DNA from 2 places in the Muricoprocola aceti genome. Region 1 is predicted to be linked to the other one. Evidence: predicted binding sites of a transcription regulator. Region 1 holds the regulator's gene; the other holds the start of a gene.
The links. Region 1 encodes Rex, which represses fermentation and respiration genes when NADH is low (regulators of the CRP and FNR family bind a similar motif). Its sites were predicted from a motif close to ATTGTTAANTANTTAACAAT; they were not measured.
Positions count from the first base shown of each region.

Region 2: the regulator Rex is predicted to act here: its motif matches at 3,525-3,544, upstream of asrA (anaerobic sulfite reductase subunit AsrA).

Region 1 is NZ_JAOQKE010000001.1:207,176-223,580, forward strand. It holds gene alr (alanine racemase) at 83-1,228, opposite strand; gene OCV47_RS01060 (NAD(P)H-hydrate dehydratase) at 1,240-2,082, opposite strand; gene OCV47_RS01065 (redox-sensing transcriptional repressor Rex) at 2,159-2,794, opposite strand; gene OCV47_RS01070 (aspartate kinase) at 2,860-4,179, opposite strand; gene OCV47_RS01075 (ABC-F family ATP-binding cassette domain-containing protein) at 4,313-6,235, shown strand; gene OCV47_RS01080 (NADP-dependent isocitrate dehydrogenase) at 6,317-7,525, opposite strand; gene OCV47_RS01085 (GntR family transcriptional regulator) at 7,547-8,191, opposite strand; gene OCV47_RS01090 (beta/alpha barrel domain-containing protein) at 8,204-9,595, opposite strand; gene adhE (bifunctional acetaldehyde-CoA/alcohol dehydrogenase) at 9,746-12,352, opposite strand; cobalamin riboswitch at 12,735-12,919, opposite strand; gene OCV47_RS01100 (hypothetical protein) at 13,007-13,813, opposite strand; gene OCV47_RS01105 (bifunctional 5,10-methylenetetrahydrofolate dehydrogenase/5,10-methenyltetrahydrofolate cyclohydrolase) at 13,918-14,769, opposite strand; gene OCV47_RS01110 (cyclodeaminase/cyclohydrolase family protein) at 14,793-15,422, opposite strand; gene OCV47_RS01115 (DUF3786 domain-containing protein) at 15,437-16,078, opposite strand; gene acsV (corrinoid activation/regeneration protein AcsV) at 16,206-16,405, opposite strand, start outside.
Region 2 is NZ_JAOQKE010000005.1:1,376-17,780, forward strand. It holds gene OCV47_RS06305 (ATP-binding protein) at 1-266, shown strand, start outside; gene OCV47_RS06310 (hypothetical protein) at 278-499, shown strand; gene OCV47_RS06315 (ferredoxin) at 512-697, shown strand; gene OCV47_RS06320 (cupin domain-containing protein) at 711-1,049, shown strand; gene hcp (hydroxylamine reductase) at 1,066-2,661, shown strand; gene OCV47_RS06330 (Crp/Fnr family transcriptional regulator) at 2,800-3,480, shown strand; gene asrA (anaerobic sulfite reductase subunit AsrA) at 3,598-4,614, shown strand; gene asrB (anaerobic sulfite reductase subunit AsrB) at 4,607-5,401, shown strand; gene asrC (sulfite reductase subunit C) at 5,416-6,378, shown strand; gene OCV47_RS06350 (TIGR04076 family protein) at 6,506-6,766, shown strand; gene OCV47_RS16025 (PD-(D/E)XK nuclease domain-containing protein) at 6,797-6,973, shown strand; gene OCV47_RS06360 (hypothetical protein) at 7,307-7,435, shown strand; gene ltrA (group II intron reverse transcriptase/maturase) at 8,128-9,411, shown strand; gene OCV47_RS06370 (chloride channel protein) at 9,498-10,775, opposite strand; gene OCV47_RS06375 (sigma-54 interaction domain-containing protein) at 10,962-12,755, shown strand; gene dpaL (diaminopropionate ammonia-lyase) at 13,073-14,281, shown strand; gene OCV47_RS06385 (YgeY family selenium metabolism-linked hydrolase) at 14,316-15,500, shown strand; gene OCV47_RS06390 (sodium:solute symporter family protein) at 15,538-16,405, shown strand, end outside.

The DNA of each region.
Region 1 (16,405 bases):
AGTATTTCCCTGTCTGACCGGAATTATGCAATGTTTTTATCGTTTCGTATTCCTTTTACTATATGTGGAAGATCTCTTTTGGTTACACCGGCATCCCGTGGCGATAATAAACACGGGGAACCCGTCTGCTGATATCACAGACAAATTCATACGGAAATCTCTGACACAGCTCCGATAATTCCTCCACACGCAGTTCCTCTTCCCGGTCTTTTCCCATCAGGGTCACTTCTGTTCCCCTCTGAACATCCGGGATATCCGTGACATCTACCATAAACTGATCCATACATACACGTCCCAGTATCGGAGCCCTGCGTCCGTGAATCAGGACACAGCCCCGGTTCGAAAGCATACGTGGATATCCATCTGCATATCCGACCGGGATTGTTGCTACCAACATTTTTTTCGGAGTGGTATAGATTCCGCCATAGCTGATCTCTACTCCTGCTTCCACTTCTTTTACAAAAGAAACACGGGCCTTCCATTCCATGACAGGATGAAGCGGTACTGTCGGCTTATCTACTTCATCCGATGGATAGATTCCATAAATCGTGATACCTGCCCTTACCACATCCAGATTTGCATATGGCATATCAATAATTCCCGCACTGTTGGAGCAGTGACAGATCGGAATCTGAATACCTGCTTCCTCAAGACGGTCTCGAAAAGTAAGATACCTGTGGAACTGCCGGTTGGCACAGGTTTTATCTTTTTCATCCGCCCGGGCAAAATGTGTGAACATCCCCTCGATTTGAAGATTCGGAAGTTTGCTGATCTGAAGCACTTCTTCTACACTTTCTTCATTGTCTTTCAGACCGATTCTGGTCATTCCGGTATCCAATGCCAGATGTATCAGTGCTGTCAGATTCTTTTTTGCAGCTGTATCCGAAAGACATTTTGCTGTCGCATAATCAAAAACCGGAAAGCGCACCTGATTTTCAATCAGATCTGCGTAATAGTCTTCAAAGACATAGCCCAGAATCAGGATCGGCTTGTGAATACCGGCTTCCCGGAGTTCCAGAGCTTCTTCCGCTGTAGCCACCGCATATCCCCAGATATAAGAATAAGATTCCAGCAGTCTGGCAACAGGAACTGCTCCATGTCCATATGCATCTGCTTTGATCACTGCAATCATACTGGTATCTTCCCGGATATTTTTCCTCATGGATTCAAAATTAAACACAACCGCATCCAGATCTACGGCTGCATAAGTTCTGCTATAACTGTTCATGATATTACCTTTCATTCTATGCCATATAAAATATGTTCCACAATATCACTTGCCATCATGGAATAGGTTCCCCGTTCTTTTTTTGCATCATCTCCCGCCAGTCCATGCACATAGACCCCCAGCCGGGCTGCTTCAAAAGGCACCATATGCTGAGCGAGGAATCCACCAATGATACCTGTCAGTACGTCACCGCTTCCCGCTGTCGCCATACCATGGTTACCCGTATCATTTATATATTCATCCGTTCCATCTGTAACAATGGTGTGACTTCCTTTGAGTACCATAATCACATGATGCATTTTGGCGTAGGCTTTTGCACAAGCATGCCTGTCTGCCTGAATGTCATTTACAGACATCTGACTTAACCGGCTCATTTCCGCCGGGTGAGGTGTCACAATCATGGAACCATTTCTCTCTTCATACCAGGCAGGGTGTTTTGCCAGAAGATTTAATGCATCCGCATCGACCACCTTGGAAAGCTGACTTCTCAAAACAGCCCGCGTGATCTCTTCTGCACAGTGGGACTGTCCCAGCCCCGGTCCGACTGCAATGGCTGTTTTTCCCTTCATGATTTCCTTCAGCTGGTCTGCCTCCCAGTGCTCCGGTGAATAGGTATACAGTACCGATTCCGGTATTCGTTCCTGTAAAATAATACGGTTGCACTCTTCCGTATAGATATAAACCAGACCGGTACCTGCACGATAAGCTGCTTTCGCTGCCAGATAGGCTGCACCACACATATTACAGCTGCCTGCGATCAGCAAAAGTTTCCCATAGTCTCCCTTGTTGGAGTCTTCCTGGCGATGAGGCAGCTCTTCTTTTAATTTTTCTCGCTGATATGATGTTATCTGCATAGTCTCTCCAAAAGAAATGCTGCCAAAAATATTTCCGAAACATGTTGCCCGGAATCTTCTGGCAGCGTTGCTTTTCTTATTTTCTGTTTTTTCTGTTGATATTATAGGATAACTGCATCAGACTTTCTGACAGATGGACATTCTCCACTACCACATCCGGTGGAAGATCCAGATCTGTATGAGCAAAATTCCAGATGGCTTTTACTCCTCCCTTTACCAATACCGGTGCAATTGCTTCCGCACCTGCCTTCGGAAGTGTCAGTGTTGCGATATCAATATCATGGGAAGAAAGAAACTCTGGTAACCGATCATCCATCATAATCTGAATCCCACGGATCGTCTTTCCCTCCAGCTCCGGGTTAGTATCAAAGATTCCAATAATTCGAAATCCACGTTTTTCAAACTTAACGTAATTCGCTAAGGCCTCACCCAGATGCCCTGCACCGATAATGATCATGTTATACGTCTTATCCAGTCCAAGAATCTTTCCAATCTCATTATACAGATACTTTACATTATATCCATATCCCTGCTGCCCGAATCCGCCAAAATTATTCAAATCCTGCCGGATCTGTGATGCAGTAACCTGCATTCTGTCACTTAATTCATTTGATGAAATACGTTCCACTTTATGTTCCAGTAATTCGCCCAGGTATCTGTAGTAGCGTGGAAGACGTTTTATTACGGCTTTTGAAATTTCCCGTTCCTGCACTGCTTCGTCACCCCCAAAATTGATTTTGTCTTTTTTAGTATACAATACTGTTAAATACTTGTCAATCAATGGGTAACAGTAATAAATGCATGATAGATCGCTTTTATAGCTTTTTCAAAGTCTTTTTCATTCACGCCAATAATAATATTCAATTCGCTGGAGCCCTGATCGATCATACGAATATTGATATCTTCTTTTGCCAGTGCAGTGAATAATTTACCGGCAGTTCCTTCTGTAGACTTCATACCACGTCCCACCACTGCAATCAACGCAATATTTGAGTGAATCTCAAGGAAATCAGGATCCACATTACGGTGAAGACCTGCGAGAATCTTCTGTTCTTTTTCCTCAAAATCAAACTGCTGTACAAATACACTCATGGTATCAATGCCGGATGGAATATGTTCAAAAGATAAACCATTTTCTTCAAATACGCTTAATACTCTTCTGCCAAATCCAATCTCCGTATTCATACGGTCTTTTTCCAGATTGACGGATGCAAAGCCCTTCTTACCTGCAATACCGGTAATCGTATACTTTGGCTTTTTACAGGTACTCTCCACAATCAGTGTTCCAGGTGCAGATGGATCATTGGTATTCTTAATGTTGATCGGGATACCTTCTCTTCTTACCGGGAAAATAGCCTCGTCATGCAGCACGGATGCACCCATATATGCAAGCTCACGCAGCTCTCGATAAGTAATAATCTCGATCGGTTCCGGATTCTCTACAATACGTGGATCTGTTACCAGAAATCCGGACACATCTGTCCAGTTCTCATACAGATCTGCCTTCACAGCACGGGCTACAATCGAACCGGTAATATCTGATCCGCCTCTGGAAAATGTCTTAATCGTACCATTCGGCATCGCACCGTAGAATCCAGGGATTACCGCATGTTCTGTCTTCTCCAGACGCATGCTTAAAATATTGTTGGTCTTCTCAGAATCAAATTCGCCATTCTCATCAAAGAAAATCACTTCTGCCGCATCGATAAAATCAAAGCCGAGATAATGCGCCATAATGATACCATTGAGATATTCTCCTCTTGATGCAGCATAATTCACGCCGGCTCCGTTCTGAAAATATTCAAAAATCTTCTCAAATTCTTCATCCAGTGAAAGATTCAGATGCAGACCATCGATAATTTCCTGATATCTTGCATGAATCTTATCCAGCTTTTCTTCAAAATTCTTTCCGTTTACTGCTGTATCATAACAATCGTATAACATATCAGTGACTTTGGTATCATCACTGAAGCGTTTTCCAGGAGCGGAAGGAATCACATATCTTCTGTGTGGATCCGCTGTAATAATACTCTTTACTTTGTTAAACTGTTCGGCGCTTGCAAGTGAACTTCCGCCAAATTTCACTACTTTCTTCATACGAACTCCTCCTGTGTATCTGTTTCAATGTAATATATTACTGCATTTTCTGCAAAAAAGCTAGAGTAAATTCAAGGAATATGATAAACTGTAGCAGGTAAATAAATGACAGAATAATGATAGGATGTGAATTATGATACTTTCATGTAACCATATAGACAAAGCCTTTGGCACAAAACAGATTTTAAAAGACGTTTCTTTCCATGTGGAGGAACGGGAAAAAACCGCAATCGTCGGCATCAACGGAGCCGGCAAATCCACTCTGCTGAAGATCATTATGAACCAGCTTCCTGCCGACAGTGGTGAGGTTACTCTTTCCAGAGGTGCTTCGATCGGATACCTTGCACAGCATGAGGCGGTATCCGGGGAACATACCATCTACGAAGAGCTTCTGGAAGTAAAAAAAGAGATTATCGAAATGGAAGAAAAGATTCGTTCCCTGGAACTGGATATGAAGCATCAGCAGGGCGAAGAACTGACTGCTACCCTGGATCTTTACCACCGTCTGAGTACCGAATTTGAAAACCGCAACGGATATGCCTACAAAAGCGAACTGATCGGTGTATTAAAGGGTCTTGGATTTGAAGAAAGTGAATTTGACAAATCTGTAGCAACCCTTTCCGGCGGGCAAAAGACCCGTGTAGCACTTGGTAAGCTGCTGCTCTCCAAACCGGATATTATTCTGCTGGATGAGCCAACCAACCATCTGGATATGAATTCCATTGCCTGGCTGGAGACATACCTTCTCAACTATCAGGGCGCCGTGATTATTGTAGCGCATGACCGGTATTTCCTGAATAAAGTAGTCACTAAGGTAGTGGAACTGGATAACGGACATGCTACCGTTTTTCTCGGAAACTATTCAGATTATGCAACGAAAAAAGCGATGCTGCGGAATGCACAACTGAAAGCATGGATGAATCAGCAGCAGGAAATCAAACACCAGGAACAGGTGATCGCCAGGCTAAAATCCTTTAACCGGGAAAAAAGTATCAAACGGGCAGAAAGCCGGGAAAAAATGCTGGACAAAATCGATCGTCTGGAAAAACCGACAGAATTAAATTCTGAGATTCATCTTCAGCTCCATCCAAGGGTGGAAAGCGGGGAAGACGTTCTGAAAGTAGAACATCTTTCAAAAGCCTTTGACAGCCAGCAGCTGTTCTCTGACTTGAATTTTTCTGTTAAACGTGGCGAAAAAGTTGCGATTATCGGGAATAACGGAACCGGAAAAACTACGATCCTGAAGATTATCAATTCCGTCATTAAGGCAGATGCCGGATCTTTTACCCTGGGAAGTAAGGTGCACATTGGCTATTACGATCAGGAACATCATGTACTTCATATGGAGAAGACCCTGTTTGAAGAAATTGCTGACGATTATCCAACTTTGACCAATACCGAGATCCGAAACACACTGGCCGCATTTCTCTTTACCGGAGATGATGTCTTTAAACAGATCAAAGACTTAAGCGGTGGTGAACGGGGGCGTGTTTCCCTGGCAAAACTGATGCTGTCAGAGGCCAACTTCCTGATTCTGGATGAGCCGACCAACCACCTGGATATTGTCTCCAAAGAGATTCTGGAACATGCACTGAATCAATACACAGGAACTGTACTATATGTCTCCCATGACCGTTATTTTATCAATCAGACCGCCAGCAGAATTCTGGATCTGACTGGGAATACATTGGTAAACTATATTGGTAACTATGACTACTATCTGGAGAAACGAGAGGAACTGACCAGGATCTATGCCCCGGAGACTTCTGTCTCCTCTGTTGAGCAAAGTACTGCTGCCGCTATTGCCTCCAGCGGAAAAGATGAATGGCAGAAACGAAAAGAAGAACAGGCACGTGAACGCAAACGCCAGAATGATCTGAAAAAAACAGAAGATCAGATTCAGAAGCTGGAAGCCAGAAATCAGGAAATTGATGACCAGATGTGTCTGGAATCTGTTTATACAGATGTGGCCAAATGTATGGAGCTGAATAAAGAGAAAACAGAAAATGCCAACAAACTGGAAACATTATATGAAGTCTGGGAATCCCTTATGTAAAAATCAATAACGCCAAAAAGAAACGCAGCGATGAGAAAGAGCATTCTTTTCCCGTCACTGCGTTTTTAATCTATTTTTCCATTAGTTATTTTGGGTCAGTGTCTCACGAATAGCCAGAATAAAATCTTTGCTGTTCAGCACAGTTGGATGTTCCAGGGTGGTAATCAAAGCAAGATCTTTGGTCATCTTTCCACTTTCAATCGTATCCAGGGTCGCTTTTTCCAGTCTATCTGCAAATGCCATTAGTTCCGGAATCTGATCCAGTTCTCCTCGTTTTCTTAAAGCACCGCTCCATGCAAAAATCGTTGCAACTGAATTGGTCGAGGTCTCCTCTCCCTTCAGATACTTATAATAATGTCTCTGTACCGTTCCATGCGCCGCCTCATATTCATAGTTTCCTTCCGGTGAAACTAATACAGATGTCATCATAGCCAGAGAGCCAAATGCAGAGGAAATCATATCACTCATCACATCTCCGTCATAGTTCTTGCATGCCCAGATATAACCGCCTTCAGATTTCATGACCCGTGCTACCGCATCATCTATCAGTGTATAGAAGTAAGTAATGCCGGCTGCCCTGAACTTCTCTTCATACTCTTTTTCGTAGATCTCCTGCATAATGTCTTTAAAAGTATGATCATATTTTTTTGAAATCGTATCTTTCGTTGCAAACCACAGATCCTGTCTGGTATCCAGAGCATAAGCAAAACAGCTTCTTGCATAGCTTTCAATGGATTTATTCAGATTATGCATACCCTGGATAACACCCGCTCCCTTGAATTCATGAATCGTCTCTTTCATAACGGTTCCATCTTCTCCGGTAAACATCAGCTCTGCTTTTCCCGGTCCAGGGACCTTCATCTCTACTGCTTTATAGACATCCCCATAAGCATGTCGTGCAATCGTGATTGGCTTTTTCCAGGTACGGACATTTGGCTCAATCCCTTTTACGATGATCGGTGTACGGAAAACCGTACCATCCAGAATTGCACGAATCGTTCCATTTGGGCTCTTCCACATTTCTTTCAAATGATATTCCTTCATGCGGGCAGCATTCGGTGTGATGGTGGCACACTTCACAGCTACTCCATATTTTCTGGTAGCCTCCGCGCTGTCTGTAGTCACCTGATCATTGGTCGCGTCTCTGTTTTCAAGTCCCAGATCATAATACTCTGTCTTCAGATCAATAAACGGAAGCAGAAGCTCCTCTTTGATCATGGACCAGAGAATTCTGGTCATCTCATCTCCATCCATTTCTACCAGAGGCGTTTTCATTGCTATTTTATCCATGTTCTATTCCTCCACTTTCTGTCAGGATTCATGTTCCAGCCTTATGTTCGCAATGGCGTTCAGGATATGTCTGGTCGCCAGCTCATCTGCTCTTTTGGCATCCCTATCCTTAATGGCCAGCAGGATCTCTTCATGTTCCTGTGTTGATTTTTTGGCCCGTTCCTGACGCTTCAGAGATCGAAGCCGGGCTTTCTGCACATACTGATGGTAATCTTTCAACTGATGCTCCAGCATTTTACTTCCACAGGATTCAAACAACACTTCATGAAACTGACTGTCCATCTTCAGTAAATGTTCCATATCCTTTTTTTCTTCATAAAATTTGGAAAGTAAAATAATCTCATCTAATTTATCCAGTTGCTCATGGGTAATGGAAGAAACTGCCATTTCCGCGCAGAGACCTTCCAGACGTGCACGGATACGAAAAATATCTTCCACATCTTTATAAGTGATGCCCTTTACGTAGGCTCCTCGATTCGGATAAATCTCCACCAGCCCTTCCTGTTCCAGCTGTCTGAGAGCCTCTCTGACAGGGGTCCGGCTGACCCCCAGTTTTTTAGCCAGGGCAATCTCCCGCAGTTCTGCTCCATTTTCAAATTCACCGGCAAGAATACTGTTTTTCAGTTGCTGAAACACTTTTCCGCCTAAAGAATAATGCTCTTCCATGTTCCTCTCCCGCTAAATAAGGTCATAATTTAATTTGGAACAGCAGTCAGCGATCACATCCGTCAGTTCATCATCGGTAATGACTGTCACACGTCCTTCGTCATATTCGTGATCTACCCATGTTTTTACCATCTTAACCAGTTCACATTCCTTATCCAGCTTCTTTTCTTCAGGCAGTTTATAATAGGTATTAATCCAGTGGGCAATACCCGCAAGACCAGAAGTGTTAGATACAGAAACCAGAACCGGTCTGTTCAGGAATTTTTCTGTATCAAAAATATTGTAGATTTCTTCATTTTTCAAAAGACCATCTGCGTGAATACCTGCACGGGTTACATTAAAGTTCTTTCCAACAAATGGTGTTCTGGACGGAACAGTATAACCGATCTCTTTTTCATAATATTCCTTTAATTCTGTAATAACAGTCGTATCCATACCATCCAGAGTTCCTCTCAGCTGTGCATATTCAAATACCATTGCTTCCAGAGGAGTATTGCCGGTACGTTCCCCTATACCGAACAGAGAACAGTTGACACCAGATGCACCATACAGCCACGCCGTCGTAGAATTGCTGACAGCTTTATAAAAATCATTGTGTCCATGCCATTCAATCATTTCACTGGGTACACCTGCATGCGTCATAATACCATAGATGATACCTTGTACGGAACGTGGAATCACAGCACCCGGATAATTTACTCCATATCCCATGGTATCACAGCAGCGAACTTTTACCGGAATCTTATATTCTTCCGACAGCTTCATCAGTTCCAGACAAAATGGAATAACATAACCGTAAATATCTGCTCTTGTAATATCCTCCAGATGGCATCTTGGACTGATTCCCATATCCAGACAGTCTCTTACAATGCTCAGATAATGGAACATAGCCTGAAAACGAGTCATCTTCATCTTATAAAAAATATGATAATCGGAACAGCTGACCAGAATACCGGTTTCTTTCAAGCCCATATCCTTTACAAGCTGAAAATCCTTTTTATTGGCACGAATCCAGCTGGTAACTTCCGGAAACTGATATCGTTTCTCCAGACATTTTTCAACAGCATCCCTGTCTTTTTTGCTGTACAGGAAAAATTCGCAGGCACGGATCTTACCATTTGGACCACCCAGCTTATGAAAATAATCATAGATCCTTACGATCTGTTCTGTCGTATAAGGCTCTCTGGACTGCTGTCCATCACGGAATGTGGTATCCGTAATCCAGATATCATCTGGCATGTGATGAGGTACAACTCGGTCATTAAATGCGATCTTTGGTACTTCATCGTAAGGAAAAAGGTTACGGAATACGTTCGGTGACTGTACGTCAACCAGTGGATACATATGTTCTTCCAATTCCAGTAAATTGGTCTTTTCATTCATTTTGACTTTTCTGTTTTCCATGATTGATTACTCCTCATTTTGTTTTTCCTAATTTTTGTATAATTGTATACAATTATACAAAAATTGTCAAGAACAAAACAAACGATTTCCAAAAATAAAAATCAGAGCTGCTTTCACAGCCCTGATTCAATTTGATCAGATTGGTTCTGATTATTTTCCATAATAGGATTTCAGATACAGTTCTTTGATTTCAGAAATCAGTGGATATCTTGGGTTGGCGCCGGTACACTGGTCATTAAAGGCCTGCTCGGACATCTCATCCAGAGTATCCAGGAACTTCTTTTCATCTATGTTATACTCTTTGATCGTTGGTTTGATCTCGATGGTACGCATCAGTTCATCCAGTTTTGCCAGAAGTTTTTCAAATACTTCCTGATCATTTTTACCGGTCAGTCCTACATATCTTCCGATTTCTGCATAACGCTGAAGGGCATGTGGATACTGATACTGTGGGAAAGTACCCATCTTTGTCGGCACCTCAGCACTGTTATAACGCATTACGTTTAACAATACCAGTGCATTTGCAATTCCGTGAGGAAGATGATGGAACGCTCCCAGCTTATGTGCCAGAGAATGATTCAGACCCAGGAATGCATTGGCGAAAGCCATACCTGCCATACAGGAAGCATTTGCCATATGGTCTCTCGCTTCTACATCATTACCGTCTTTATAAGCTCTCGGCAGATAATCAAATACCAGCTTGATGGCACGAAGCGCAAGACTGTCCGTATAATCAGATGCCATAATGGAAACATAGGCTTCAATAGCATGAGTCATAACATCAATACCGGATGCACAGGTCAGACCCTTTGGTGCACTCATCATGTTGTCAGTATCTACAATGGACATATTCGGCATTAATTCATAATCAGCCAGCGGCCATTTGATTCCAGTCTCACGGTCGGTAATGATCGCAAATGGTGTCACTTCAGATCCGGTACCGGATGAAGTAGGGATTGCGATAAAATAGGCTTTCTTTCCCATCTTAGGATAAGTGTAAACTCTCTTACGGATATCCATGAAATCCATGGACATTTCTGAGAAATCTGCATCTGGATTTTCATATAATACCCACATGATTTTTCCGGCATCCATAGCAGATCCGCCGCCCATTGCAATAATACAGTCTGGTTCAAAGGCTCTCATTGCTGCCGCCCCTGCTCTTGCACTTGCCAGAGATGGATCTGGTTCTACATCAGAGAAACAGGTATGTACAATACCCATCTGATCCAGTTTGTCTTCTATCTTCTTTGTAAAGCCATTCTTATACAGGAAAGAGTCAGTAACAATAAAACATCTCTTCTTACCCATGACATTTTTCAGTTCATCCAGTGCAACAGGCGTACAGCCCTTCTTAAAATATACCTTTTCCGGAGTGCGCATCCAAAGCATGTTTTCTCTCCTTTCTGCAACGGTCTTAATATTGATCAGATGTTTGACACCAACGTTCTCAGAAACAGAGTTGCCACCCCAGCTTCCACATCCCAGTGTCAGAGACGGAGCCAGTCTGAAGTTATACAGATCTCCGATACCACCCTGTGAGGAAGGAGTATTGATCAGAATACGACAGGTCTTCATCATAGTTGCATGCTTTGCCATTTTTTCTTTTTCATTAACATTAATGTAAAGAGATGATGTATGGCCATAGCCGCCGTCTGCTACCAGCTGAGCAGCTTTTTCCAGTGCCTCATCAAATGTCTTAGCCTTGTACATAGCCAGAACCGGTGACAGCTTCTCATGAGCAAATGGTTCACTGATATCTACGGAATCCACTTCACCGATCAGGATCTTTGTCTCTTCCGGTACTTCTACTCCTGCCATCTTTGCAATGGTAGCTGCTTTCTGACCAACGATCTTGGCATTTAAAGCACCATTAATCAAGATCGTGGATCTTACCTTATCCAGTTCCTCTTTTTTCAGGAAATAGCAGCCACGGTACTTGAATTCTTCTTTTACTGCCTTGTATACACTTTCCAGAACTGTAACAGACTGTTCCGATGCACAGATCATACCATTATCAAATGTCTTGGAATGAATAATAGAGTTTACTGCCATCTTCACATCTGCTGTGTCATCAATAATCACAGGCGTATTACCAGGACCTACGCCCAGTGCAGGCTTTCCGGATGAATAAGCTGCCTTTACCATACCCGGGCCGCCGGTAGCCAGTATACAGTCTGCTTCCTGCATCACTTTATTGGTCAGCTCCAACGATGGAACATCAATGCATTTGATAATACCTTCCGGTGCACCGGCTGCTACTGCTGCATCCAAAACAATCTTTGCAGCTGCTGCGGTACAGTTCTTAGCCCGCGGATGTGGACTGATAATGATACCATTTCGTGTCTTCAGACAGATCAGCGTCTTAAAAATAGCGGTAGACGTAGGATTCGTGGTAGGTATCACTGCCGCAATCACTCCAAGAGGTTCCGCAATTTTGGTAATACCATAGACAGGATCTTCTTCAATTACACCACAGGTCTTTGTGTTCTTATAGGCATTGTAAATATATTCTGCCGCATAGTGGTTCTTGATTACCTTGTCTTCCAGTACACCCATACCCGTCTCTTCTACAGCCATTCTGGATAATGGAATACGTGCCTTATTGGCTGCTGTGGCAGCTGCCTTAAAAATGGCGTCCACCTGTTCCTGTGTGTAGGTAGAAAAAATCTTCTGTGCTTCGCGAAGTTCCTTCATCGCAAGTTCCAGATCCTCGAGAGTTTCAATGGTGTTCTTTTTGATTGTTTTGTCAGCCATCAGTTTCCTCCTTTAAAATATTCATTGTTAATTATTTAACTATAATAGATTCTACCTTATCGTCAAAAGATTGTCAATGTGCACTTTTTACATATATCTGGGAATAAAATCAAAAGAAATAGACAAATTGATAAAAAATAATCAAGAGTAAAAAAATCCCCGGCAGCTGCGGATCTGCCGGGGATTCATGCCGTTCTCTTGTCATGCGGATTAACAAGAATCTCCGGTATGAAGGAGGTATTTGTGTAATCTCCTACTTGAGATTCATCCATCAAATCAAACATTCTAATTTACCATTAGAAAAAAATGTGCCTGCTCACCCATGCAGTCACGTCTCACAAACGACTTCGTCGCTTGGTTGGATGCTTGCGCTGTATCTGGAGCACATCTCATTTATTAAGCAGGTTTCCTGACTTACAGATCATCGTATGATTCCGCCTTCTCACATCTTAGGGTTATGCAATGGCTGTTGGACCTACTCCCTGATTACAGTGACCAGTTCGCTTGGGATTCTCACCCAAATTCCCTTTTCATGATTACTCATGCACTTAATAAAGTAATATTCAATTACACACTGATAGTATAGTGCAATACTGCCAGTTTGTCAATTGAGTTATACAACTTTTTTAACAATTTTTATTGAAACCGTCGTTTTTATCTTTTTCGGAACAGATCTTTTAAGATCTGTTCAGCACTCTTCTTTCGATAATGATCTGGATCTGTCATCACAGATTTGCCGGATATATCCCACCGCATCTGATGATAGTCTGTCAGATAAGAAATACCCCTGCTGCAGTCACCAAACTTTTTATACCAGACAGGATAGTATTTTTTCATATATTTCCTTGCCAGTTTTACTGCCTGGCTGTTGGTCTTTCCAGACGGAGTTGTGGTGCCGCATAAGGTCACACCAGGTGGACTGGAATGAAGGAATACCACGCTCCCATCTTTACAGGATCCAACTACTATGTAAACATGACCGGCTGGAGTGCTCATAATATCTCCTGCTTTATAATTTTTTACTTTTGATCGTTTTGTAAAAGTTCCCCACCCACGGCTGGCATAATTGCGTGCCATATTCTGTGCATACAGCACATAACCTTTCTTTCCGTCAGTTTCTTCCAGCACATTATAAATACACCATCCAATATACCCGGAACAATCCAGGCCTTTGGATGACTGAAACAGATATTTACGATAATTATAACCTTTTTTCTGCTTTTTGTAGAACTTTTTCCAGGATGCACTTACTCCAAGACGTCTGGCTTCTTTGCTGGCACCATTTCTGCTCCATCCACCGCCCCATACATACATGGTACTTCCTACCGGCTGAAGCCCGGTCTGCAGCAGTTCTTTTATGGTTGTCTGTCTGCCTGCAGCCAACACAGAAGAAGAACTTATCATCAAAATACAGAAAAAGCACAGACAACACCATGTTAATCTCTTTTTGCTTTGTTTCATCGCTTCTCCCTTATTTTTCTCTTTCCAATTGATCTTCCAAAAAGGATAAAAGACAGTCAGGGGAATCCTGGCTGTCTTTTTTTCCGTCACTTATTCATAAAGGCTTATGCTAAAGTTCTCATAGCAGCTTCCACTACATGTCCTACCAGTACAGAAGTGGTAACACTTCCTACTCCTCCAGGAACAGGTGTAATGGCATCTACGATTGGCTCTACTGCAGCATAATCAACATCGCCACATAATTTACCTTCTGCATTGACATTGATTCCTACGTCGATGACAGTCTGTCCTTCTCTGACATATTCAGCGCCAACTACACCGGCACGTCCGGCTGCTACAATAATGATATCTGCTTCACGTGCTACGGATGGCATATCTACTGTCTTTGTATGACAGATCGTGACAGTGGCATTCTTCTTTACCAGCATCATAGCTGCCGGTTTTCCAACTACAAGGCTTCGTCCAATCACAACTGCTTTCTTACCGGTGCAGTCGATCTGATAGTGATCCAGAATCTCCATACAAGCCTGTGGTGTACAAGGAGGGAAACCAATCTTCTTTCCAGTAAATACTCCAGACATAGACAGATCTGTCATGCAGTCTACATCTTTCTCTGGTGCAAGTGCATTTTCGATCACTGCCTGATCCAGATGCTTTGGTAATGGACGGAATAACAGTACGCCATGAATATGAGCATCTTTATTTACTTTATCGATCGTTGCAAGCAGTTCTTCCTGTGTCACATCTTCTGGAAGAAGAATCTTTTCACATGCAACTCCCAGTGTTTCACAACGTTTGGTTGCACCTTTTTCATAGGAGATATCGCTTGGATTTTCTCCCACACGAATGATACAAAGAGTAGGATTTACTCCCTTTTCCTGGCATGCTGCCACATTTGCTTTAATTCTTTCGTTTAATGCTGCGGTAACCTCTTTACCTAATAACTGTTTTGCCATAATAGCTCCTTTCACAACTCTTATTATTTTAAACGACCTAATACACTGTCAAAAATCTGATCTGCTTTTGCAGTATAGTCTTCCAGCATCTTGTCACATTTTGCATTCAGCTGAGCTGCCAGTTCTTTATCTGCCATGGACTTGGTATTAATATATACGTTCAGGCTGGCACCTTTTAATGCTGCTTTTGCAAAAGCCACACCAACTCCTGCATCACTGATTGCAAGAGTAGATCCTTTTGCTGCAAACTCAGCAATGATATCAATGGCCTCACAGCATTTCTCCATGATCTCCATTGGAACGGAGCAGGCATCTTTTAATACAATAGCCATTACGCGTGCCTTCTCTGCCTTTTCCTCTTCTGTCTCCCTTGGCATACCATATGCTTTAGAAAGCGGCTCGAATACTTCCGCATCTCTTTCGATCAGACGAAGAAAGTCTTTCTGAAGCTGATCACATTTGCCTTTCAGTTCCCACATTTCTTCTTCTACTTCAGCATATTTTTTCTTACCAACGGTTAAGCTTCCAACCATATTTCCAAGGGCTGTTCCGATAGCTCCAACCAGGGCAGAAGCGCCGCCGCCACCTGGAACTGGTGCCTTTGATGCTAATACTTCCACAAATTCATTACATGGTACTGTAGAAAATCCCATAATTCATCCTCCATTTACTGCATTTTTTTTAATGTGGTAATACTTATATCTCCAACTACTGCCAGATCGTAGGTTTCAAATGACAGCGGGAAATTATCAGAAAATAAAATCTGAGATGACGGTGGAAATTCGTCATCACCTGCCCAGAGAATAAATCTTACAAAATGGCCATTGATAAACTCAACCTCATAAGATACATCTCCATATGACAGCTTCTTTGCGCCCAGACGATCCATAATCTCTGCGAACTTATCCAGCTTAAATCCAAAGCCGTATGCAAGACGCATCAGACATCTGCCCTGGAACTGTTGAAAATACAAGTCACCGCTCGGAAGTTCACGGTATGTCAGGAACTTACCTGTTGAGTCAGACTGTACCCCGTTCAACAGATAACGGATAGCAAATATCTTCGCATCTACCGCATCTTCCATAATTGCAAACACACCTTCTGTCTTATCCAGACAGGTTACCTTGCACTCTGGCCAGCTGATCTCATATGTTCTCTGCAGCATTCTCATGGTAAAGCACTTACGTTCTGCATCATAAGGAATACCAGTGCGAACAGCTGCTGCCTTCGGATCCAGCGCCTGAAACTGCTCCAGATACTGACCGAAAGGTACCTCTTCTATACTGTTCTTTGCGTAATCTAAATTCATCTTTTATCCTCATTCATATTTCTTCACTCTTCTTGTCTATTCTATCACAAAACCGATAGATAAAGCAACAGGATGTCAGACATTTATCTGACATCCTGTGAAAAAAATTACAAACTATTCATACAAATCATACAATGCTTGGAAACAGCGCAGAATCGGTGTGTGGCAGGAAACATGCACCCACAAATTCATCCATATAAGCATTAATATTACTCAGTTCAATATAAGTCATATTCTGCGCAATCTCGTATACTTTCTGTTCAGATTCTGTAGAATACAGCATTGCATAAGCTCCCACCAGAGAAGAATTACCAATATATTCGTATA
Region 2 (16,405 bases), on a different contig from region 1:
CCTATGCTTATGCATCTATGCATGACGATTTCATGAAGGGAAAGGTTACCCTGATCGGATGTCCAAAGTTGGATGCAGTGGATTACAGTGAAAAGTTGACGCAAATTATTGCAAAGAATGCTATTCAGTCGGTGACGATCGTTAGAATGGAAGTCCCTTGCTGCGGTGGTCTGGAAATGGCAGCAAAGAAAGCATTACAGGCAAGCGGGAGATTCATTCCATGGCAGGTGGTGACAGTTGGAATTGATGGAACCATTAAGGAATAGGGAAACAAAATATGGCATATGAATATTGGAAAGATAGAATAGAAGAATTTGAGAAAATAGATGTAAGGGGAATCCAGGGGATAGGGTATTTCAGTTCTGAAATTGGGCCATCTGCTTTATTTGCAGCATATAAAACAACCAAAAAGATGGAAAAACAGGGAAAGAACAGAGCAGAGATCGCAGAGCTTTTAAAAGAAAAATTCGGAGAGAAAAATCCGGATGTGAAGGTATAAGGAGGACTGATAATGAAATATTTTGTAAATGAAGAATGTATTGGCTGCGGATTGTGTAATGGACTGTGTCCAAAGGTGTTCTACATGAATCAGGAAGGTGTGGCTGAGGCAGTTGATCAGGAAGTTGATGCTGACGATGTGTCATCCGCAAATGATGCGATGAATAGTTGTCCAGTCCAGGCAATTGAAGAAAGATAAAAGAGGTTTCCACATGGTTGAACAGATTTATAAATTAACGCAGGAAAATAAAAAGACGATTGAAAAAATCATAATGGATGAAAATATCCATTATATGCATATGATCCTGAATAAAGGAGAATGTCTGCCGGAGCATGTTTCTAATGCCCAAGGTGTGTATATGACAGTTGTCCGAGGAAGGCTGTCTGCTAAGCTTGGAGAACAGGAAACACACGAATATCCGGCAGGAACCGTTTTGAAAATTCCGTTTCAAACAAAAATGAATATTTGTAATAAAGATGACGATACGCTGGAATTGATTGTTGTTAAAGCATCGGCGCCTCTGACCGATAGTAAGAATATAAAATGGTAAAAGGAGAGTATATATTATGGAAAATAAAATGTTTTGTTATCAGTGTGAACAGACTGCAGGATGCAGCGCATGTACCGGAAATGCAGGTGTATGTGGAAAGAAATCAGGTACTGCAAAATTACAGGATGAACTGACAGGAGCCCTGGTCGGTCTTGCAAGAGCCACAGAAGGGTCAACAGTTCTGGCAGATAGTACTTATCAGGCAATTATCGAAGGGTTATTTACCACTATCACAAATGTCAGCTTTGATGATGATTCTATCCGTGAAATGATTAAAAAAGTCCGGGCTGAAAAACAGAAGCTTGTTCCGGATTGCAGTACCTGCGGTTCTCCATGCGGAAGAAATGATGAATATGATATGAATCAGCTGTGGGATGCCGACGAGGATATTCGGTCCCTGAAGTCTCTGATCTTATTTGGTATCAGAGGAATGGCTGCTTATGCATACCATGCAGCAGTATTGGGATATACAGATGAAGAAGTAAATAAGTTTTTCTGCGAGGCATTATTTGCGATTGGATATGAAGAGGAGGCAGAAAGACTCCTTCCGCTTGTACTAAAGGTCGGTGAGATCAACCTGAAATGTATGGCTCTTCTTGATAAAGCAAACACAGAAACTTACGGAAATCCTGTACCAGTTACCGTTTCGCTTACTGTGGAAAAAGGTCCATTTATCGTAGTGACAGGTCATGATCTGAAAGATCTCCAGCTTCTGTTAGAGCAGACAAAAGGGAAAGGCATCAATATTTACACCCATGGTGAGATGCTGCCAGCGCATGCTTATCCTGAATTAAAGAAGTATCCTCATTTAAAAGGCAATTTTGGAACAGCATGGCAGAACCAGCAGAAAGAGTTTGCTGATCTTCCTGCACCGATCCTTTTTACAACCAATTGTCTGATGCCTCCAAAAGCAAGTTATGCAGACAGAGTGTTTACAACAGAAGTGGTTGCATTCCCAGGTGCAGTGCATATTGGTGAAGAAAAAGATTTTACCCCTGTTATTGAAAAAGCATTAGAGCTTGGTGGCTTTGCTGAGAATAGGGTATTTACAGGAATTAATGGCGGAACAGAAGTATCTACAGGTTTCGGTCATGGATTCATCCTTGAAAATGCAGGAACTGTAGTGGAAGCAGTAAAAAATGGTGCGATCAAGCATTTCTTCCTGGTAGCTGGATGCGATGGAGCAAAACCGGGCAGAAATTATTACACAGAGTTTGTAAAACAGACACCGGATGACAGCATTGTGCTTACACTGGCATGTGGAAAGTATCGTTTCAATGATCTTGACCTTGGAACAATTGGCGGCTTACCAAGGCTTATGGATATGGGACAGTGCAATGATGCCTATGGTGCAATCCAGGTAGCAGTAGCTCTTGCGGATGCATTTGGATGTGGCGTGAATGATCTTCCACTTTCCTATGTACTTTCCTGGTATGAGCAGAAGGCTGTGTGCATCCTGCTGACACTACTTCATCTTGGAATCAAGAACATCCGCCTCGGCCCATCTCTTCCTGCATTTGTGTCACCTAATATTTTAAACTTTCTGGTAGAGAATTACGGCATTGCACCGATTACTACTCCAGAGGAAGACCTTGCAGCTTTGTTGAAGTAATTACGCGGTAAGGGCTATGAAAAATATCATTTAACTAAATGTGAGATTTGTAATATAATAAATTGTGAAAAAGCTGATCCCCAAAAACAGTAATAACAGAAAACGATAATAATTTTATCCGAGGAGAAAAGTGGTTTCATGACGATATATGATGCAATAGAGAGAATAGCTATCTTTGAAAAAGCTTCACCCAAAATGAAGAGTAAAATAATATCTTATGCTATATTAAAGAAATATTCGGAGCAGCAAATTCTGTTTCGTGAACGGGAACAGGTGAAATCTATATATCTGCTGGTTTCAGGTAATGTTATCTTATATCGCTATAATCACCAGGGAAACAGAAAAGTAGTTTTCGTGTGTGGAAAAGGTGAGATACTCAATGAAGTAATCCTTGAACAGGAGATTGCCTCCATCAGCTGTCAGACGCTTGTAGAGAGTATCGTATTGGTCATCCAGCGTAATCATTTTCTTGAATTACTCGAAGATGATACACTTGCAAGAGCAATTATCTGCTCGGAAGCAGAAAAAATCCGGAGATTATACCGTCAGCTGTCCAATACAACAAACAGAAGCAATCTGACCTCACAGGTCGCTGCAAAATTATGGAAGCTGGGAAGAGATTTTGGCGAAGTAGTCGATGATGGAATGAAAGTGAAATTCGAATTATCGATCACATTGTTGGCTGATATGGTAGGTGCTAAAAGAGAATCCACATCGAGAGTCATTAAATCACTGAAAGAGGAAGGGCTGTTGGAGATTCAAAAAGGATATTTTATTATCAAAGATATGAAGGACCTGCTGGATCATGCACATGAATAAAAATTTAGTAGGCGTGATTTGAATCACGGAGGAAAAGGACTTGTTTTGATAAATTAATATCAGAACAAGTTCTTTTTTGTTACGAAAAAATGGACTGCCTGAAAGGAGAAGGAAACTATGGGATATATCCTGGATACGAATGATATGAATCAGGTCTTAGAGACCTTGAAAAAAGAGTATCTGATCTATGCACCGAAAGTATTTTGTGGAGGCGGCAGATTGTCAGATACAGACTGCGTCCGCTATGCGGAAATAAACAGTGTGGAGGAAATCATATTTGACAGAAAGTCTGACTATTCTTTTAAAGAAGTGCTGTTACCTGTTTCGGAGACGCTGTTTTTCTTTACGGAAGAATCGGTAACAGAAGCTTCTGCAAGAAAAAAAGGAGCTGTGATCTTTGTGAGGAGCTGTGACGTTCATGCGCTTGAGAGACTTGATGAAATGTATCTGAAAAACGGCGCACCGGATTATTATTATCAGCGTTTAAGAGAGCGCACACTGATCGTATTGATGGGATGTAACAGCAGCGATCAGACCTGTTTTTGTGTTTCCATGGGAACTAACAAAACAGATGCATATGACCTTGCTGTTAACAAAATAGCAGGAAAATATGAGGTTGATGTGAAAAACAGAAATCTGGATTCCCTTTTTGCTGAACGGAAAACAGAAAGAGCAGATATTACGCCTATGTATGTGACTGAGAATCAGACAACGGTTCATATTCCGGCAAACCTTGACCAGAGAATTATAAAAAGTTCCATGTGGCAGGAGTACAACAGCAGATGCATCAATTGTGGTCGCTGCAATTTTGTCTGTCCAACCTGTACCTGTTTTACCATGCAGGATCTGTATCATGACGAGAATGGAAAAATGGGAGAACGCCGCAGAGTATGGGCATCCTGTATGGTGGATGGATATACAGATGTAGCAGGCGGTGGCAGTTATCGTAAAACAAATGGGGAACGTATGAGATTCAAAGTACTCCATAAGATCTATGATTATACAAAGAGAACCGGACATCATATGTGTGTAGGCTGCGGCAGATGTGACGCAATCTGTCCGGAATATATATCTTATTCCCATTGTCTGAACAAACTGGAAGCAGGAATGCAGGAGGTAATTGACCATGAATAGAAATGATTATGTTCCATTTCAATCTGAGATTCTGGAGATCGTGAAACATACGGAGATAGAATACACATTCCGAATGTCGTATTACGGAGAAGTAAAACCAGGACAGTTTTTTGAAGTATCCATTCCAAAATTTGGAGAGGCTCCGATCTCTGTCAGTGGGATCGGTGATGGTTATGTAGATCTTACGATCCGAAAAGTTGGAAAAGTTACAAACGAAGTATTTGAAAAATATAAAGGAGAATATTTCTATCTTCGCGGACCATATGGAAATGGTTTTGAAGTAAATGATCATAAGGGAAATGAACTTGTGATCGTTGCCGGTGGAACCGGGGTATCGCCTGTCAGAGGTGTGATTTCTTACTTCGCTGATCATCCGGATGAATGCAGGAATTTTACCATCATCACCGGATTTAAATCAGAAAAGGATATTCTGTTCCGTGATGATTTCACCTATTGGCGAAAGAAGTTACATGTGATCCAGACACTTGATGCAGGAACAGAGACACCGGAACACAAGGTTGGTCTGGCTACGGCATTTATTCCTGGGCTTGAACTGTCAGATGTGAATACAGCGCATGCAATTGTCGTTGGACCACCGGCCATGATGCGTTTTTCTGTCAAAGCACTTCTTGAAAGAGGATTTAAGGAAGAACATATCTGGATCTCACAGGAGAGAAAGATGTGCTGCGGACTTGGTAAATGCGGACATTGCAGAATCGGGGACAAATATGTATGCCTTGACGGTCCGGTATTCAATTATACAGAAGGCAAAAATCTGATTGATTAACAGAGGTGGATACGATGGATATTAATACAAAAAAATTAAAGAAAAATGCATTTCGAGTTACAAAGGAGAGAGGCCTTGCTGCAGCCAGGGTCCGTGTTCCGGGCGGCAGAATGGATGCAAAGCTTCTTTGTGATATTCAGAACATAGCAGATACTTATGGAAATGGAACAGTCCATCTGACGATCCGTCAGGGATTTGAAATTCCTGGAATTCCATATGAGAAGATGGATGAAGTAAATAAACTGCTTCAGCCGATCATCGAAGGAACAAATGTAAATCAAAAAGAACCGGGTACCGGTTATGAATCTTCTGGAACGAGAAACATCATGGCATGCGTTGGAAACACGATCTGTCCATTTGCGAACTATGATACAACAGAATTTGCAAGAAAGATCGAAAAAGTGATATTCCCGAATGATCTTCATGTTAAGATAGCGCTCACCGGATGTTCAAACGACTGTTGTAAAGTCCGTATGCATGATTTTGGCATAATTGGAATGACTGTCCCTCAGTTTGATCCAAACCGCTGTGTAAGCTGCGGAGCCTGTGAAAAAACATGCAGGAAAAAATCGGTTGGAGCGATTGAAATGAAGAATTTCCATCCTGATAGAAACCACGAAAAATGTTTAGGATGCGGAGAGTGTGTGCTTGTATGTCCGAACTATGCATGGACGAGATCAGATAAAAAGTATTATAAATTAACACTGCTTGGAAGGACCGGAAAGAAAAATCCAAGATTGGGACAGGACTGGATCAAATGGATCGATGAAGAAAGTATCATTAAGATCATCTGCAATACCTATGATTATATCAAAGAATATATCGATCCAAATGCACCGGGAGGAAAAGAACATATCGGCTATATCGTTGACCGTACCGGATTTAAGGAATTTGAGAAATGGGCGTTAAAGGATGTACAGCTTCCGGAAATCGCGGAAGTGACAAGTCCTATGTACTGGGATGGAATCAAATACTAAAGTGCTTGGATATGAGATGATCATCTGGATTATCCGATGAATTTGTGGATAGAATCTGCTATTTAATTACCATCATCATACATATGATAATGCTGACAGACTTGGATTTAAGCGAGGTGACAAGGTAATGAATAAACCAAAGATTAGAATAACCTTAGTAGAAAAAAAGGGAACTATGGGATGCCACAGAGGGCATAAAGTTGGCGACAGCTATGATTTTGATACTGAAAGAGGAAATCTATGTCCCATGGCAATGCATGTAGCGTTTCCTTATATAGATATTTTGAGATATGGAGGAAAACTTCCTAGCCAGCCAGATGGTGTTATAAAGTTTTCGTGCCCTGATGTAGACGTACTAAATATTTTTAAGATAGAAATAGAAGAATAGTAAGGATCCCTTCTTGATCAGAGAATATGGGTGCACGAAGAGAATATAGAAGGATTGTCCTCTCGATATTATATAAGATCAAATAAAGAGTCAGGAAATGGACGAATTGATCTGACATTGAAACCGAAGATTTCATCCATGCCGGGCATAATTATGGAATTTAAGACGATAAAGGATGCTTTGGGTTTTACTTTTGTAAGACACTAAACACGAGTAACAAATTTCAGTTTAATCGCTTAATGGCTAGTCGGAAGATTTGTCATTGGGCGATTTGCTTTATACGCTCATAAGAAGAATCAAAATATGCTTAAGGCTGCATTACCAGAAATGGTGGTGCAGCTTTTTTTATTTGCCAGAAAAAATGATAAAAATGCAAAAAAATATCACAAATGATAAGTGCACCCTGGAAGTCTACCAGGAGTTTGCAGGCAGAGGCAGTCTGAGACGACTGCAGATGACAGGAAAGCGCACGCCAGACCGCCGGACGAATGAAATTGATAACAATGTTTACAGGGAGAAATGCCCGGAAAGGAGCAGTTTATGACAGAACTGAAAATGAAAGAAATGCAGATAATCCACTGGTTTGGATGCCCGAATCTGAACTGTACAAGGGAGAGAATCCATCTGGCAGCCATGCTTGACTACTATCGAATAGTGTGTGAAAACTAGAGAAGCGCCGTATACGGAACCGTACGTACGGTGCTGTGAGAGGTCGGCTAATCAACTAAGGATTAGCCTCCTACTCGATTACGTCAAGGATGCATATACTGTAAGCGTTTACCATGTACTGGCAGTTTTATTTGTTATGAAATATATATTCTTATATAAATGGGCTGCAAAGGACCAAAAAAAGCGACATCCCGGTCAGGGGTGCCGCTTTTTTGGGTTTGCGCGCCATGGGCGCGCTCTAACGGGTGTAAGTCCCGAACACGCCTAGGCAACGAGGAAGTGTATAGCTGAACAGCAAGGGTGTTCATCGTGAGGTGGAATCTGAAGGAAGCTGTAAGCAAACTCTTGGTCCGACGGACAGAAATCACATATAAGGCTCGGAAATACGGATAAGTCTGCCCAAAGAGATGAAGTCCAAAAGTTGCTGGAAGTACGAGTAAATGTGGCGGATAGATGAGAGGAAAGAGCGCGCACCTTAAGCGTGGAGGTCTCACAGAGGTTCCATTAGCCTAGTAACAACGAACTGCGAGAAGTCAGCAGAGCCCATAGTAGCGAAGAAGTTCCTGTAATGGGAATGGAGTGAAGGGGCGAACAATCAATCAGTTGAAGTACGTTCCACTTCGTAGCCTGAGCAACATCTGTCGATGACGTCAAAGATGGCAAAGGCAAAAGGGGCAGAAAGGAAACAACGCATGGACACAAGTAGTCTTATGGAGCAGATTTTGAGCAAAGATAACCTCAATGCTGCATTTCTGCAAGTCGTCAGAAACAAAGGTGCAGCCGGTGTAGACGGAATGGAATACACCGAGCTGAAAGATTACCTTTCGGAAAACGGCGAAACAATCAAGGAACAATTGCGGACAAGGAAATACAAGCCGAAACCGGTCAGACGGGTGGAGATACCCAAATCAGACGGAGGTGTACGAAATCTTGGAGTACCCACGGTCACAGACAGATTTGTACAACAGGCAATTGCGCAGGTGCTTACTCCGATATTTGAGGAACAGTTTCATGAGCATAGCTACGGCTTCCGTCCCAATCGATGTGCACAGCAGGCGGTCATTAAAGCACTTGAAATGATGAATGATGGCCACAGTTGGATAGTAGACATCGACCTAGCTAAGTTCTTTGACACCGTAGACCATGACAAATTGATGACCATTTTCGGTCGGACAATCAAGGACGGAGACGTTATCTCTATCGTTAGAAAGTTCTTAGTCAGTGGAATCATGATAGGTGATGAGTATGAAGATTCTATTATCGGAACACCACAGGGAGGGAATATTTCCCCGCTGTTGGCAAACATCATGCTCAATGAACTGGATAAGGAGTTGGAAGCAAGGGGGCTGGATTTTGTTCGATATGCGGACGATTGTATTATTATGGTCGGAAGCAGACAGGCGGCTGAGCGTGTTATGAAGAGTGTCACTCGATTCATCGAGGATAGACTCGGATTAAAGGTGAACGCTACCAAGAGCAAGATTGATAAACCTAAGGGTATTAAGTATCTCGGCTTTGGATTCTATTACGACTCATTTGCTAAAGAATACAGAGCAAAACCACACGCAAAATCAATAGTGAAATTCAAGGCGAGAATGAAAGAACTTACTTGCCGAAGTTGGGGAGTAGACAACGCCTATAAAGTGAAGAAACTCAACGAACTGATTCGTGGATGGATTAATTACTTTAAGATAGGTAGCATGAAAGGATTATGTGCGAAGTTGGATTCGAATATTAGATTCCGCCTACGCATGTGCATCTGGAAACAATGGAAAACACCTCAGAATAGAGCTAAGAACTTGATTAAACTCGGTATCAGCAGAAAATTTGCATGGTCCACAGCTTATTATGGTGCGCATATCGCACATGTTTGCCAAGGCGGTGCTATGAATATGGCTGTTACCAAAGAAAGACTAACTCGTTTTGGATTAGTCTCTATGTTAGATTACTACGTCGAAAGGCGTGTTACTTGTTAAGTTGGTTGAACCGCCGTGTACCGAACGGTACGCACGGTGGTGTGAGAGGTCGGGGATTTAATTAAAATCCCCTCCTACTCGATCTATTATTCTTTGGTTCTTGTATTAATGAACTGCAGTTTTGTCTTGGAGTACAGAATTTTCTGGCTGTGATATAGTCCGAAGTATCCGGATTCCAGATATCCGATACCGATGGCCAGCAGGAAAAATGGCATGCAGTCGAAGCCAAACAGCTCAAAGCTGAGGAACAGGCTGCTGATTGGGCAGTTGGTCACACCGCAGAAGACAGAAACCATACCGCAGGCTGCAGCCAGGGATGGATCAAAACTGGTCAGCTGACCGAAGATGCATCCAAAGGTAGCACCCACAAACAGGGTAGGAACAATCTCACCACCCTTGAAACCACAGCCAAGGGTGATGGCGGTAAAGATCATCTTCAACAGAAAAGCAGTGGGAACCACTTCGCCGGAGATTGCCTTTGTAATGATATTCATGCCGGTACCCAGATAGTCAGTAGTGTGAAGGAGATTTACCAGCAGGATAATCAGCAGCGCACCGGAGACTACGCGGATCCATTCATTTGGTACATACTTCTGATACAGATGTTCTGTGCGGTGCAGGACAGCACAGAATAAAATACTGACGGCTGCACAGAGTAAAGCGAGAATAATTACCAGCGTGATATTCTTCGCATTCATAGGAATGCCAGTCGGAATAGCGAAGTGTTCTCCTTCCGCACCCACCAGAATAGCCATTTCCCGGGCAGTCAGTGCTGCGATAGAGCATGGAACCAGCGCAGCATATTGCATGATGCCGACACTGACGACTTCCATAGAAAAAACGGTAGCTGTCAGCGGGGTACCGAACAATGCAGAGAAAGCGGCACTCATACCGCACATAATCATAATCTTTTGATCGTACTCATCCATTTTGAGCCATTTTCCAAGGGTACCACCGATACTGCCTCCCAGCTGCAGGGCAGCTCCCTCTCTTCCGGCAGAACCACCAAAGGCGTGAGTCAGCACAGTGGAAATCATGATGAGTGGAGCCATACGTAGAGGAACATATTTCCCACCAGAGATACCTTCCAGTACTCTGTTCGTTCCAGATTTGGAAGGATCTAATCTGTACATGGCTACGATTGCGAGGCCGGAAACAGGCAGCAGATACAGCATCCATAGATGTGTGATACGAAATCCGGTTACGATGGTGATACAGCGGGCAAAGCCTCCTCCGATCAGTCCAAGCACCACACCGGCAGCTCCGGCCAGAACGATCCACCGCAGCAGAATGCCGATTCTGGCAAGACATTTCCAGATTCCTTCTTTTAAAAGACTGAATAGTTTATCTGTAGTGATATTCATAACAATTCTCTCCCATAGTTTTGTAGCGGGCCTGAAAAACAACAGAATCCACCTTTTCCAGTATAATGAAAAGAAAGTATTTCTGCAATAAGAAGAGAAGAAAAAATGCGTATGCCTTGCGGAAGATGTGTGGGTTTGATAAAATGTAGAAAGCCGATGGGTTAGATCATACGAAAGAGGGCTGACATGGAAAGTATTTTAGTAAAAATTCAGGATACAGTAGCAAAGTACGCGGATGTGTTATCGAAGATTTCCCGTGTTGATGTGGAAGTGGTGGATAATCGTCTGTATCGTGTGGCAGGGACAGGGATGTTCAGTGAACTGGTGAATCAGGATATGTCAGCAGAGGGATATGTATATCGACAGGTGCTGAAAACCGGGCGCCGTCAGATTATTTATTCTCCAGGGCGGGAACTGATCTGTCAGAATTGTCCTCATTGTAATGACTGCCAGGAAGAAATTGAGATCTCCATGCCAGTACGTATGGGGATGGAGATTATCGGGATCATTGGCCTGGTCGGCAGCAGCCGGGAACAGAAAGAACGAATCCTGGGGGATGAGCAGCTTTATCTGGAATTTTTGGAGCAGATTGCGGATTTTATTTCAACTAAAGCCAGGGAATATCGTGAGATGGATAACAAGAACCGGCTTCTGGATACACTGGATTGCACGATCGGATATATTGATCAGGGAATCGTCATTATCGGGGATGACCATGTGATCACCACGTCCAATGAAGCAGCGAAAAAGCAGCTGGAACTGGATATGCCGGAAGGAACCTATGTGGAGATCGAGGCAACCGGTGACCGCATGAATTACCAGAATGAATATAAAATGAAAGTTGGGGACAGGGAGTTCTCGATCATGGGACATCTTTATGACCTGCCACAAAAAAAAGGCAGATATGCCAAACTGCTTCTGTTTGAGAACAGTAAAGCCATTCAGAAAAAGTATTATGAAATGACCTCCACGGTTCATACACTGGACTGTAGCAATATTATCGGTGACAGTGAGGGAACACAGAAGATGAAGCGGGAGATCATGCAGGTGGCTCAGAGTAGTTCTACCGTACTGATTACCGGTGAGAGTGGTACGGGAAAAGAGATGGTGGCGACAGCGATCTGGAATGCCAGCAATCGTCATTCCGGAAGATTTGTAGCGATTAACTGTGCAGCGATTCCGGAGGCACTGCTGGAATCTGAACTGTTTGGTTATGTAAAGGGAGCCTTTACCGGAGCTGATCCTCATGGTCGAATCGGAAAGTTCGAGCTGGCCAATAAAGGTGTGATTTTCCTGGATGAGATCGGAGATATGCCGCTGTATCTGCAGGCGAAGCTGCTGCGGGTACTACAGGAGCGGAAGATCACCCGAATTGGTTCCAATCAGGTGATTCCCATTGATGTGCGGATTCTGGCAGCAACCAATCGAGATCTGAGGGAGATGATTCGGGAAAAGAAGTTCCGGGAGGATCTTTATTATCGATTGAATGTCATCCCATTAGAGATAGCACCGTTAAGAGAGCGTATGGAGGATATTCCACCGCTGGCAGAGCATTTTGCCACTCATTATGCAAAGCTTTTTCAGAAATATTTCTGGAAGATTACGGAACCGGTGTTGAATTGTCTGAGACAGTATCCATGGCCTGGCAATGTGCGAGAGCTGGAGAATGTGGTGGAATTCATGGTGAATATGATGGGAACGGATGGAGTCCTGGATGAAAAGACATTGCCGCGGGAAGTAAGAGAACGGGGAGGAAAAAGTGAGGAGAAAAACAGCTCATCAGATGGAGAAGAGGACGAAAGAACAGTACATTCTGAGACTGGGCGCGGGACAGAAGAAGTGTTGACCTTAAAAGAACTGGAACAGAGAGCCATTCGTCAGGCCATTGCCAGATATGGAGACACCACCCAGGGGAAAAAAGAAGCGGCCAGACAACTGGGCATCGGACTTGCCACCCTGTACCGAAAAATTGGGGAATAAAGCTAATGGGGACGGAGAGCCAGAAAACACCGTCCCCATTGGTTTCTCAGAATGAGAAAAAGGGAATGGAATTCTCATTCTGAGAATAAATAATTCCCAAAATGAGAAAAAACAGCGAATCGAAAAGAGAATATAAGAACCGAAAAAGATTCATACAAAAAACCAGGTGATGAAAAAGCCTTGTATTTCATGGATCTTTTTTATTTTTTTAAATTTTTACTCTTTTTTTAGAAACGGGAACGGAACTTGCTGTATAGATAGACAGAAAGCAAAAATACCAGATAAATAAATCTGGTACGAAAGAAAGGAAGGAACGCATGAAAGAATCATTTAAGATGGTGACACGGAAGCATGAAAAGAACAGCGGATGTGACCTGAAATTATTCAGCAAAGAGTCTGCTGATAAAATCCGTGAATTTCACAAAAGCTTTCCAGTATATGCACCGACACCACTGGCACATCTGGAAGAGACTGCAAAATGCCTTGGATTAAAAGATGTATATGTAAAGGATGAATCCTGGAGATTCGGATTAAATGCATTTAAGGTGCTGGGCGGAAGCTATGCAATCGGAAATTATCTGGCAGGCCGTCTGGGAAAAGATATTTCAGAAGTAAATTATGAAACCCTGATTTCTGATGAGACAAGAAAAGAACTGGGAGATATCACTTTTGTAACAGCTACCGATGGTAATCACGGAAGAGGTGTGGCATGGACAGCAAACCAGTTCAAACAAAAAGCAGTCGTATATATGCCAAAAGGAAGCGCTCTGGAACGTCTGAACAACATCAGGGCAGAGGGGGCAGAAGCAAGTATCACAGATCTCAACTATGACGAAGCTGTTCGTCTGGCTAACAGCCAGGCAGAGCAGAAGGGCTGGGTAATGGTACAGGATACTGCTTGGGAAGGATATGAAGATATTCCGACCTGGATCATGCAGGGATACGGAACCATGGGACTGGAAGCACAGGAACAGCTTCCTGAGAAACCGACTCATATCTTCCTTCAGGCGGGTGTTGGATCCATGGCCGGAGCAGTAACCGGATTATTCTCCGCAATCTATGGCGAAGACAGACCGGTGATTACCATTGTAGAACCGAACAAGGCAGACTGCCTGTATCGTACCGCAGAAGCAAATGACGGCGAACGTCATTTTGTGACCGGTGATATGAACACCATCATGGCAGGTCTTGCATGTGGCGAACCTTGCAGTATCGGATGGAAGATCCTTTCCGATTACGCAGATCACTTTATTTCCTGCCCGGACTATGTGGCAGCAAAGGGAATGCGTATTCTTGGTAATCCCGCAAAAGGAGATGACCGTGTGATCTCGGGAGAAAGTGGAGCAGCAGCATTCGGATGCGTGGCAGAGATCATGACCAATCCGGAACTGGCAGATCTGAAGAAAGAGCTTGGCCTTGATGAAAACTCCCGCGTACTGTTCTTCAGCACAGAAGGGGATACCGATCAGGAAAACTATAAAGCAATTGTATGGGATGGAAAATATCCAAGTACTCACGAAAACTAATCATATAAAAAAGGCACAGGAAAAGGAGGACATTATGTTAAACAAAGAAAGACAGGAAGAAGTAGTAGAATTATGTCAGCATCTGATCCAGAAGCAGAGCTATTCCGGACATGAAGACGGTGTGGCAGGTGTTCTGGAAGAACAGTTAAAGAAAAAAGGATTTGATTCTGTAACCGTAGACAAATACGGAAACGTCATCGGATGTATCAAAGGTAACCGTCCAGGTAAAAAGATCCTGTTTGATGGACATATCGATACTGTACCGGTAACAGATGAAACAGAATGGCAGTACCCGCCTTTCGCAGCTGAGATCCATGATGGAAAGATCTACGGAAGAGGAACCAGTGACATGAAAGGTGCCGTAGCAGGATTTGTAACTGCTGCAGCTGCATTTGCAGAAGACACGAAGAAAGATTTCGCAGGAGAAATCTATGTAGCAGGTGTGGTTCATGAAGAATGCTTTGAAGGTGTGGCAGCCCGCGAAATCAGCAGCTTTGTAAAACCGGATTATGTAGTCATTGGTGAAGCTTCTCAGCTGAACATCAAGATCGGACAGAGAGGACGCGGCGAAATCGTTCTGGAAACATTCGGAAAACCTTGCCATTCTGCAAACCCGGAAAAAGGTATCAACGCAGTATATAAGATGGCAAAAGTGATCGAAGCAATCCGTACTCTGGAGCCGACACATCACCCGGTACTGGGCGATGGTATTCTGGAGCTGACCGATATCAAGTCTGCGCCATACCCAGGAGCATCTGTAGTACCAGAATACTGCCGTGCTACGTATGACAGACGTCTGCTGGTTGGCGAAACAAAAGAAAGTGTTCTGGCACCGATTCAGGCACTGTTGGACAAGCTGATGGCTGAAGATCCTCAGTTAAAAGCAAAAGTTTCCTACGCAGTTGGAAAAGAACAGTGCTACACAGGAAATGAGATCACAGGCGAGAGATTCTTCCCAGGATGGCTGTATGATGAAAAAGATGCATTCGTACAGGATGTAAAGAAGGAACTGGAAGGAATGGGATACACACCGGAAATCACACAGTACAACTTCTGTACAAACGGAAGCCATTACGCAGGGGAAGCCGGAATCAAGACCTTTGGCCTTGGACCATCCAAAGAAAATCTGGCACATACGGTAAACGAATATATCGAAATCGACCAGCTGACCAAAGTAACAGACTGCTACTACGGAGTCATGAAAGCACTGTTAAAATAAGTATTGGGGATTTTGATCAGGAGAAGGGATTATAGACATGAGTGGAAAACAGACAACAGCGTTAATTATTATCTTTATTTACATGGCACTGACCATTGTATTAGGTCTGGTAGTGTCCAAAAGAAAAGCAGCAAAGCAGGCAAAACAGAGTAACGAAGATTTCCTGATGGCAGGAAAGTCCTTAGGACCTTTAGTACTGGCAGGAACATTGTTCGCAGCGAATACCGGTGGTGCTAGTACAACCGGTATTGCAACCAATGTTTACAGCTATGGTATTTCTGCATGCTGGTATGTGATTGCAGCCGGAATCGGATTTGTACTGGTATCTTTTATTGCACCATATTTCCGTAAAGCACAGGCAAGTACTGTACCACAGATTATCGGAAAACGTTACGGAAAAGCTTCCCACATTTTTACTGCATTTACTTCTATCGCAGCTCTGTTCATGGCAACAGGAGCACAGATTATTGCAACAGCGTCCATTATTAACGTAGTAACCGGACTGGATTTCCGTACCGCTGCAATCGTGATTACGATCGTAGTTATCATTTACACCATGGTAGGTGGATTCCAGTCAGTAGCAGCAGCAAACCTGATGCACGTAATTGTAATTACGGTTGGTATGGCAGTAGCTATGTTTGTTATGCTTGGCAACCAGCAGGTAGGCGGCTTTGCAGGACTGTTTGCAAAAGCAAAAACAGTGACAGATTCTACAGGAGCTTCTCTGGATCTGCTTAGTATGACAAAGATTGGTATACCTACTGTAATTGGTTACATCGCAATGTATTTTATGACTTTCCCTACCGGACAGGAAATTGTTCAGACATACTGTTCCGCAAAAGACGGAAAATCCGCAAAGTTTGGTTCCCTGATCGCAGGTGTGCTGTCTGCTGTATACGCAATTG